Regions from separate parts of the Bradyrhizobium sp. SZCCHNS30572 genome, predicted to be linked through region 1. Evidence: predicted binding sites of a transcription regulator. Region 1 holds the regulator's gene; the other holds the start of a gene.
What was found. The regulator LexA, encoded in region 1, represses DNA repair genes until DNA is damaged. The targets are predictions, from matches to a motif close to TGTTCNNNNTGTGTTCNG.

Region 1 (4,951 bases):
GCATCGCCGCGGATACGATGCAGGCGACGATCGCCGGCATCCGCCGGGCCCGCGAGGCCAAGGCCGACATCCTGATCACGACCGGCGGCGCCTCGGTCGGCGATCACGACCTCGTCAAGCAGGCGCTCGAAGCCGAGGGCGTCGAGATGGCGTTCTGGAAGATCGCGATGCGGCCGGGCAAGCCGATGATGCACGGACGGCTCGGCGACATCAGGGTGATCGGACTGCCCGGCAATCCGGTGTCGTCCTATGTCTGCGCCATCCTGTTCCTGGTGCCGCTGATTCGGCGGCTGCTCGGCCGTGACGAGGCCGTGATGCCGCGCGAGACCGCCCTGCTCGGCCGCGAACTGGGGCCGAACGATTCGCGCGAGGACTATCTGCGGGCACAGCTCGAAGAGCGCGCCGACGGCACGCTGGTCGCGACCCCGGTGAGCCAGCAGGATTCGTCGCTGCTCGGCAATCTCGCGCTCTCGCAGGCTGTGGTGATCCGGCCGGCGTTTGCGCCGAAGGCGCCTGCGGGCAGCCCGTGCGAGATCCTGCGCCTGCCGAACTGAGCCGCTTCCCCGGTAAAGCCCGGTCTGTTCATCATATTTTTAGGATTGCGGAACACACATCGAACATATAGTGTCCGTTCATGATTTGTTTTTAGTATGTTGCGGGCGACGCGATGACGGTCCGACTCCAGGGCGCTCTCAGCCGGTTTGTGCGCGAGGCGCAGCTCCTGGACTCGGACGACAACAAACCGGGGACCAGGTCGAGATGCTGACGCGCAAACAGTACGAACTTCTGCGGTTCATCAACGAGCGGCTCAAGGAAGCCGGCGTGCCGCCGTCCTTCGACGAGATGAAGGATGCGCTCGATCTGCGCTCGAAGTCCGGCATTCATCGCCTGATCACGGCGCTCGAGGAGCGCGGCTTCATCCGCCGGCTGCCCAACCGCGCCCGCGCGATCGAGGTGATCAAGCTGCCCGAGCTGTCACAGGCCGCCAACAACCGCCGCGGCTTCACCCCATCGGTGATCGAGGGCAATCTCGGCAAGGTGCGCACCAGCACTCCCGCGCTGGACGATGGCGAGCGCCCCGTCGCAGTGCCGGTGATGGGCCGCATCGCCGCCGGTACTCCGATCGAGGCGCTACAGACGCGCAGCCACACCATCAGCGTGCCTGCCGACATGCTCGGCAACGGCGATCACTATGCGCTTGAGGTGCGCGGCGACTCCATGGTCGATGCCGGCATCCTCGACGGCGACATGGCGCTGATCCAACGCAACGAGACCGCCGACACCGGCGACATCGTGGTGGCGCTGATCGACGATGAGGAAGCGACGTTGAAGCGCTTCCGCCGCCGCGGCGCATCGATCGCGCTGGAGCCGGCCAACACCGCCTACGAGGTACGCATCCTGCCGCCGAACCGGGTGAAGATCCAAGGCAAGCTGGTCGGGCTGTACCGCAAGTACTGATCGCGAATGGGATCGGTCGATGGGCGGCGGGCGCACGCGCTTTCGCCGCCGATCGGAGGCTGCCCAGCAAAATACGTCACGCGCGAATGCACCTCATGATGTGCAGCGCGGCATGCTCAAACGCTTGTGATCGGCCGCGGGCACACGCGATGCAGATCAGCGCAGAATTGCCGCGAAGCGCGCGCTAACATCACCATCGATGTCCACTCTGATAGAGGCCTGCGCCTGTCCGGGGGGAGCGTGGGTCGGCTATCTCTCAACGAGGAGCGATCCGATGTGTGACTACAGCCTCCATGCGGTTGCGTCCCGTCCCGCCAAGGTCGGCGAGACGTTGATCTCGATGACCTTCCGTGGCACCGCCACCCGCGGCTTCGCGCTGGAGAGCGAGCCGACCGTCGCAGTCTGCATGCTGCCCGGCACCGAGTTGGCCTTCGCCGAGGACGTCCGCTACGACAGCCGCTGGCTCTGGACCCGGACGATCCGCGAGCGCGTCGCAAAGTTCAACAGCATCGAGACTCACATTCCCGATCGCCATCACGACGCGATCGAATTCGCCGATGGCCGCCACGTGCTGGTGACCCAGCTCTGCGAGGGCCAGCGCGTCACCGTGCTGCAATTGCCGGTCAGCAAGCAGCCGGCGGAGCGACGCCCGGACATCGCCGAGGACGTGCCGCCTTCGCAGGCCACACCGATTCGCCGCATCAGCATCACCTGAGGGGTCTCCGCATCGGCATTTCTCTCGGTCGTGAGCGAGCTTTCGACCGTGGGAGATTTGGGTTCTGCAAGCGCAAAGTCCTCTCGGGCGAACCTTACGCCCCGGCATCGCATCGGATAGGAACGACATCCCTCGGCCGCCATGATGTGCCGGGGGAGCCTGCCGCCGTGGTCAACAAGATCGATTGGAACAAGGCCGCCGGGATCACCGAGCCCGGCTGCAATATGCTTGTGTTCGGATGGCTGACAGTCACGGCTGACGACATCGCCATCTGGCAACGCTATCCGCGCGCTGCGTTCACGCTGGCCGAAAGCCCCTCGCTGTTCGATGGACTTGGCAACATGGACCTGGCGACACCGAGTATCATCTCGGCACGTTCGAGCTGCCCGGCACTCAGTCTTCCTCGCCCTGCTCCGTCTCCGGCGGCGTCGCGTCCTGAGGCCGCACGGCCGGCGCGCGCGGCGTCAGCGTCGTGTCGAACTCGCCGGCCTCGGCGGGCGCCGGCCACCATGGGCGGTCGGTGCCGCCGGCGCGCGCCGGCGTGACGGCGAAGCTCCTGCCCCGCTGCACCAGCATCAAGGCGCCCTGCTGCCGCAGCCGCTCGCGATCGATGACGGCCGCCGCGCAGGATGACGGCGCGGCGCGCGCGGTGACGATGAGCGCAGCACGGGCGCAATCATCGGCGAGCGCCTCGGCGCGCAGGGTCACGGCGGCGAAGCGGCCATCGGCCATCGCGACCACGCAGCCCGCCTCGTCGCAGGAGACGCCATCGGCGAGCGATGAATCCGCCGGCAGCCGGGCATCGGCGTCGGCCGCGAGCCACTCCTTGGTGGCGAACACGTCCTTGCCGGTGCGCATCACATGCAGGCGCCCGTCACGGCCGCGCACCGCCACCGCGCGCCCATCGCCGGCGATCAGCACGTCGGGCAGCGGCGTCGCGGCGGCCCACGCGGTGGCCACCACGAGCCCCACGGCGCCCGACCACCGCAGCGGGGTGCGCAGCAGGCCGATCAGGATGACACCGAGGCTGGCCAGGATCAGTGGACCGATGCCGAAGGCCGGGATGCGTCCGACCGCGCCGGGCAGCGCTGCCACCCAGCGCGTCACCGCGATCATCCAGTCGATGCCGAGGCCCATCAGGGTCCACCAGGGACCGTCGAGCCCGAACGGCGCCGCCACGAGGCCCATCAGGCCGGCCGGCATCACCAGCGCCGAGACGACCGGCATCGCCGCGAGATTCGCGAGCACGCCATAGGGCGTGACGCGATGGAAATGGAAGGCGGCATAGGGCGTGGTCGCGAGCCCCGCGATCAGCGAGGCCAGCAACAGCATCGCAAGCTCGCGGCCGCCCCACAGCGCGATGCGCTGCGTCGTGGAGCTGTCCGGCGTCGCAAACAGTCTGGGCAGCCCGAACTGCACCAGCGCGACCAGGCCGAGCGTCGCCGCGAACGACATCTGGAAGCTCGGATGCACCAGCGCTTCGGGAGCTGCGACCAGCACGATCAACGCGGCGACCGCGAGCGTACGGAAGGTGACGGCGCGGCGGTCGACCATGACCGCGATCAGCACCACGGCCGTCATGAAGAACGACCTTTGGGTCGCGACCTCCGCGCCTGAGAGCAACAGATAGAACGCCGCCGCGACCAGCGCTGCGGCCGCCGCCCATTTCTTGATCGGGTGGCTGATGGTGAGGCCGGGGATCAGCGCCAGCAGCGCGCGCACGGCGAAGAACACGACACCGGCGACGACCGCCATGTGATAGCCGGAGATCGACAGCACGTGGCCGAGACCGGAGACGAACATCGCGTCGTTGACATCGGGCGTGATGGCGTCGCGCCGGCCGGTCAGCAGCGCGGTGGCGATGGCGCGTTCGTCGCCCGACAGGCGGCCGCGGATGCGTGCGTCGATCGCATCGCGCAGACCCTGCATGGCCGCCGCATAGCCCAGGCCGAAGCCGGCGGCCTGCGGCGGCGTCGCCGTCGTGATCGCGCCCATCACGAAGCCGGAGGCGCCGATGCCCTGGAAGAACATGTCGCGCGCGAAGTCGTAGGATCCCGGCCGCACCGGGGCCATCGGCGGCAGCAGCCGCGCCTTGAGCTGCACGAAGCTGCCGACCTCGGGCGCCGCGCCCTTGCGCACCGCGAGCCTGACACGCGCGATGGTGACGGCGTTGCGCGGGCTCTCCATCGACGTCACCCGCAGCACGATGCGGTCGCTGCGCTCGCGGATGTCGCGCGCCTCGACGAAGCCGGACAGCGCCACCGAATACAACGGCCGCGCCAGCACCGGATGCGCGACGCGCGCGGTCTTGACAGTCGCCGCGGCGAAGCCGCACGCCGCCGCCGCAATCATCACGGCAACCGGAAACAGCCGATGCCGCCGCATCATGATGGCGACGATGCCGAGCAGCGCCGCGGTGGTGGCGGCAATCCAGAGCACGGGCTCGTGATCGGCGGTGAAGTACAGCGCGATGCCGGCCCCGAACGCCACCGGCACCCAGGGCAGCAGCCGGCCCGCCCCGGCCTCCTCGGCCGCCCAGCTCTTCAGGCGAGCGGCGAACACCGACGACGCACCGGACCCGATCGCGGGCCAGCCGCCGGCCAGCGCGCCGCGCGGCGGCCAGACATCGGCCATCACGCCCGCGATCCCGCGACGCCCTCCCGGCGGCCTGACCGGCTCCGCCATTGCCCCCACACCAACCCGTTACCCGACGGGCGGAAAGGCTACCGGAAGCTGCGCGAGCGCGCCTAGCAGAACGGAACGGGAATCCTGGAGATC
Region 2 (4,951 bases), on a different contig from region 1:
GACGCGGAAGGCATCGACCACGATGTCCTGGGTCGCCGACATCGCGGCGACCAGCAGCGCGGCCAGCGCCACCATGAACGGCGCGTGCGCCGGGTCGGTCAACGCCAGCAGCAGGATGGCGGCGATCAGCAGCAGTTGCGCGAACACCAGCCAGCCGCGCCGCCGCCCGAAGGCGCGCGTCAGCAGCGGCACGTGCAGCGCGTCGACCAGCGGCGCCCAGAGGAATTTCAGCGTGTAGGGCGTGCCGACGAGCGCGAATAGCCCGATGGTCCCGAGGTCGACGCCGAGCTCGCGCATCCAGATCTGCAAGGTCGAGCCGGACAGCGCCAGCGGCAGCCCCGACGAAAATCCGAGGAACAGCACCACGAGCACGCGCGGCTGCAGATAGACGGCCATGCTCTCGCGCCAGGTGGGGGCTTTTGGCGCAGCCTCGGGCTTTGCGCCGGTCGCGGTGATGTCGGAAGAAGCCTCAGGTACGGTCATGGATGGGTGGTAGCAGATTGGCGCAAGAAACGCTCCCCATCTCAGCTGTCATCGTCCGCGAGCCGGGCGATGACAGTCTTGGCAAAATTCAAGCTGCGACAGGGGCGAGCTGCCCAATCACTCGCCCGCCTGCACGCGTCCCGCCAGCGGAAACAAATCCGGCGCGGTGCCCGTAGCCGGCGCGATGCGTGGCGACTCCACCGGCGTGTCCTGTTTGCTGAAGTCGAGCTCCTCGATGCGGGCGGCGCGCTTCTCGATCTTGTCGGCCGAGATGAGGATCTGGCGGATGTCCTCGCCGACATCGCCGAAATGCTTCTGCAGCTTGAGCACGCGCTCGCGCAGGCGGCCGAGATCGTCCCCGAGATGGATCACCTCGTTGCGGATCTGGTCGGCGGCGTCGCGGATGCGTGCGTCCTTCATGATCTGCTGCATGACCTGGATCGCGAGCATCAGCAGCGACGGCGACACCAGCACGACGCGCGCGCGATACGCTTTCTGGATGACGTCGTCGAAGCCATCATGGATCTCGGCATAGACCGATTCCGACGGCACGAACATCAGCGCGGTGTCCTGCGTCTCGCCGACCACCAGATATTTCTCCGCGATGTCGTTGACGTGACGCAGCACGTCGGTACGCAGGCGCTGTGCGGCGGTGCGCTTCTCCTCGTCCGTCTCCGCATCATGCAGCGCGGTCACGGCTTCCAACGGAAACTTGGCGTCGATGCACAGCGGTCGCGCGTCGGGCAGGAACACGACGCAGTCCGGCCGCTTGCCGCTGGCGAGCGTGTACTGGAACGCGTAACTGCCCTTCGGCAGTCCGTCCTGCACGATCGCCTCCATCCGCGCCTGGCCGAACGCGCCGCGCGACTGCTTGTTGGCGAGGACGTCGCGCAGGGTCGTGACCTGGGTCGTCAGCTCGCTGAGATCACGGTGGGCATTGTCGATGATGCCGAGCCGCTCGTGCAGCACGCGCAGACTATCCATGGTGTGGCGCGTACTCTGCTCCATCGACTGTCCGACGCGATGAGTCACCGCATCGAGCCGCTCGTTGACGCTGCGGGCAAGATCAACCTGCCGGCCGGCGAGCAGCTGCGCCATCGCGTCGACCCGGCCGGAGGCCTCGCTCTGGACGCGGATCATCTCGCTGAACCGATGTTCGATCTCATCGCTGCGCATCGCCTGCTGGGCCGCGAGCTCGGCGCCGCGCCGGCCGGAACGCACCACGGCCGCCACGATCATCACGAGCAGCAGCACCACCAGCACGCCAAATCCGATCAGCGCATCGCTGGCGCGGACCGGAAGGTCGCCGATCATGATGACGACAGGATTGAGGGACTGGCTGGCGGCGGTCATCACGCCCGTCTATCCGATTCGCACAAGCTCGCGAACGAAGAGAGAACATTTATGGTTAAGGCCGGGTTAAGAATCATGGTTAACGAGGCGTTGAAATTCATGGTTAGCGAAGTCTTAACTGCGAGCCATCACATTGACCGCGCCGGTTCCGCGGCTTAAATCGCGCGCCATGTCCCTAAGAGAAATCATCATTCTGCCGGACCGGCAGTTGCGGCTGGTGTCCAAGCCGGTCGAGAAGGTCACGCCGGAGATCCGGCAGCTGGTCGACGACATGTTTCAGACCATGTACGACGCGCCTGGCATCGGGCTCGCAGCGATTCAGGTCGCGCAGCCGCTGCGCGTCATCACCATGGATCTGGCCAAGCCCGACGCGAACGGGGAAGGCAAGCGCGAGCCGCGCGTCTTCATCAATCCGGAGATCGTTGCCAAGTCGGACGAGCTGTCGGTCTACGAGGAAGGCTGCCTGTCGATCCCCGAATATTACGAGGAGGTCGAGCGGCCGGCGCGGGTGCGCGTGCGCTTCACCGATCTCGACGGGCTGGTTCGCGAGGAGGATGCCGAGGGGCTCTACGCCACCTGCATCCAGCACGAGATCGACCATCTCAACGGCGTGCTGTTCATCGACTATCTGTCGAAGCTCAAGCGCGACCGCGTGATGAAGAAGTTCGCCAAGGCCGCCAAGCGCGCCAGCGAGTAACGATCAACTCTCTCCTCCGTCATGCCCGGGCTTGACCCGGGCATCTACGTCGCGCCGCGCGTTACAGGCAGCTCGACGTGGATGACCGGGACAAGCCCGGCCATGACGCGGAGGATTCGGCAATGCAGGATCTTCCACCAGATGCCGCTTCGCCTGATCTTCATGGGCACGCCGGATTTCGCCGTGCCGACCCTGCTCGAACTCGCCGGCCACGGCCACGAGATCGCGGCGGTCTATACGCGCGCGCCCAAACCCGGCGGCCGCCGCGGCCTGGCGCTGGTGCCGACGCCGATCGAGACCGAGGCGCGCCGGCTCGGCATTCCCGTGCTCACGCCGAAGACGCTGAAGACCGAGGACGCGCTGGCTGCGTTCCGCGCCCATGAGGCCGATGCCGCCGTTGTCGTCGCCTATGGCATGATCCTGCCGCAGGCGATTCTCGATGCACCGAAACTCGGCTGCTACAACCTCCACGCCTCGTTGCTGCCACGCTGGCGCGGCGCCGCGCCGATCAACCGTGCCATCATGGCAGGGGACGCTGAAAGCGGCGTGATGGTCATGAAGATGGATGTCGGTCTCGACACCGGCGACGTCGCGATGGCCGAGCGTCTGCCCATCACTGACGCGATGACGGCGTCCGATCTGCACGATCGCCTCTCGCGGATCGGTGCCGACCTGATGGTGCGCGCGATGGCGGCGCTGGAGCGCGGCGGGCTGACGTTGACGAAGCAGGCCGAGGAGGGCGTCACCTACGCCGCCAAGATCGAGAAGGCGGAGGCGCGGATCGATTGGACGAAGCCGGCGCATGCGGTGCTGCGGCACATCCACGGCCTGTCGCCATTTCCCGGCGCCTGGAGCGAGGTCACGCTCGATGGCGAGGCGGTGCGTTTGAAGTTCCTGCGCTGCGCGCTCGCCAGCGGCGCGGGCGAGCCGGGCGCCGTGCTCGACGAGCAGCTCACCATCGCCTGCGCCGACGGCGCGATCCGCATCACCGAGCTGCAGCGCGCCGGCAAGGGCCCGATGAAGGCCGCGGATTTCCTGCGCGGCACCCCATTGAATCGCGGTGCTCGTTTTTCGTAACGCTGTCATACCCCGCGAAAGCGGGGTATCCAGTACGCCGAGACGTGCATTGTCGCGCCGAGACGTCGGCGAATACTGGATCGTCCGCCTGCGCGGGCGATGACGGCAGCAATAGACCGAATGCCCCGCTACAAGCTCACCATCGAATATGACGGCGCGCCGTTCTGCGGCTGGCAGCTGCAGGAGACCTTGCCGTCGGTGCAGGGCGCGCTCGAAGCGGCGGTGCAGGCGACCTGCGGCGTGCCCACGCGTGTGCACGGCTCAGGCCGCACCGACGCCGGCGTCCACGCTACCGGCCAGGTTGCGCATTGCGACATCGCCAAGGAGTTCCGCCCGGACAAGCTGCGCGACGCGCTCAACGCGCATCTGCGGCCGAACCCGGTCGCGGTGCTCGCCGCCGAGATCATGCCCGACACCTTCGAAGCGCGGTTCTCCGCGCGCAGGCGGCACTACCGTTACCGGATCGTCAATCGCCGCTCCAACCTCGCGCTGGAGGTCGGCCGCGTCTGGCGGGTGCCGCAGCGGCTCGATTCCGATGCAATGCATGCAGCCGCGCAGCGGCTGATCGGCAAGCACGACTTCACGACGTTCCGCGATACCGAATGCCAGGCGAAATCGCCGGAGAAGACGCTGGATCAGCTCGACGTCGTGAGGGACGGCGATGCGATCACCATCCTCACCTCCGCCCGCTCCTATCTGCATAGCCAGGTCCGCTCGATGGTCGGCTCACTGGTGTGGGTCGGGCAGGGTCGCTGGACCGCCGATGATCTCGCCGCCGCGCTCGCCGCGCGCAACCGCGCCGCCTGCGGCGTCGTCGCGCCGCCGGAAGGGCTTTACCTCGTGAAGGTCGACTACTAATTGCGGCCGCTCCACTCGATATCGCTGCCGCGGAGACGTCCTGGATTCCTTCGCTGCGTTCGCAATGATGCGCAGAGAGGGGGTCACGCGAAGTAGCGATCGAGAATGCCGCGATAGATCTTCGTCAGGGTGGCGATGTCGGCGACCGAGGCGCGCTCGTCGATCTGGTGCATGGTCTGGCCGACCAGGCCGAACTCGATCACCGGGCAATAGCTCGAGATGAAGCGCGCGTCCGACGTGCCGCCGGTGGTCGAGAGCTCCGGCTTGCGGCCCGTCACGCTCTCGATCGCAGCAACCGCGAGGTCGGTGAACGGTCCGGGCTTGGTCAGGAACACGTTCGAGTTCGACGGCAGCCAGTCGATGCGGGCGCGGATGCGATTGCCGCAGGCCTTCGTCAGCCGCTCCTCGACCAGCGCGCGCAGCGTCTCCTGCGTATGGCAGTCATTGTAGCGGATGTTGAACTTCGCCCGCGCCAGTCCGGGA

Region 2: the regulator LexA is predicted to act here: its motif matches at 1,867-1,884, upstream of QX048_RS00320 (DNA recombination protein RmuC).

Annotation. Positions count from the first base shown of each region.
Region 1 covers NZ_JAUESY010000002.1:339,137-344,087, reverse strand. Annotated here, with positions in the region: gene glp (gephyrin-like molybdotransferase Glp) at 1-554, shown strand, start outside; gene lexA (transcriptional repressor LexA) at 760-1,458, shown strand; gene QX048_RS06545 (hypothetical protein) at 1,733-2,173, shown strand; gene QX048_RS06540 (ComEC/Rec2 family competence protein) at 2,567-4,858, opposite strand.
Region 2 covers NZ_JAUESY010000001.1:73,966-78,916, forward strand. Annotated here, with positions in the region: gene QX048_RS00315 (AmpG family muropeptide MFS transporter) at 1-483, opposite strand, end outside; gene QX048_RS00320 (DNA recombination protein RmuC) at 601-1,836, opposite strand; gene def (peptide deformylase) at 2,006-2,533, shown strand; gene fmt (methionyl-tRNA formyltransferase) at 2,675-3,610, shown strand; gene truA (tRNA pseudouridine(38-40) synthase TruA) at 3,731-4,468, shown strand; gene dapE (succinyl-diaminopimelate desuccinylase) at 4,552-4,951, opposite strand, start outside.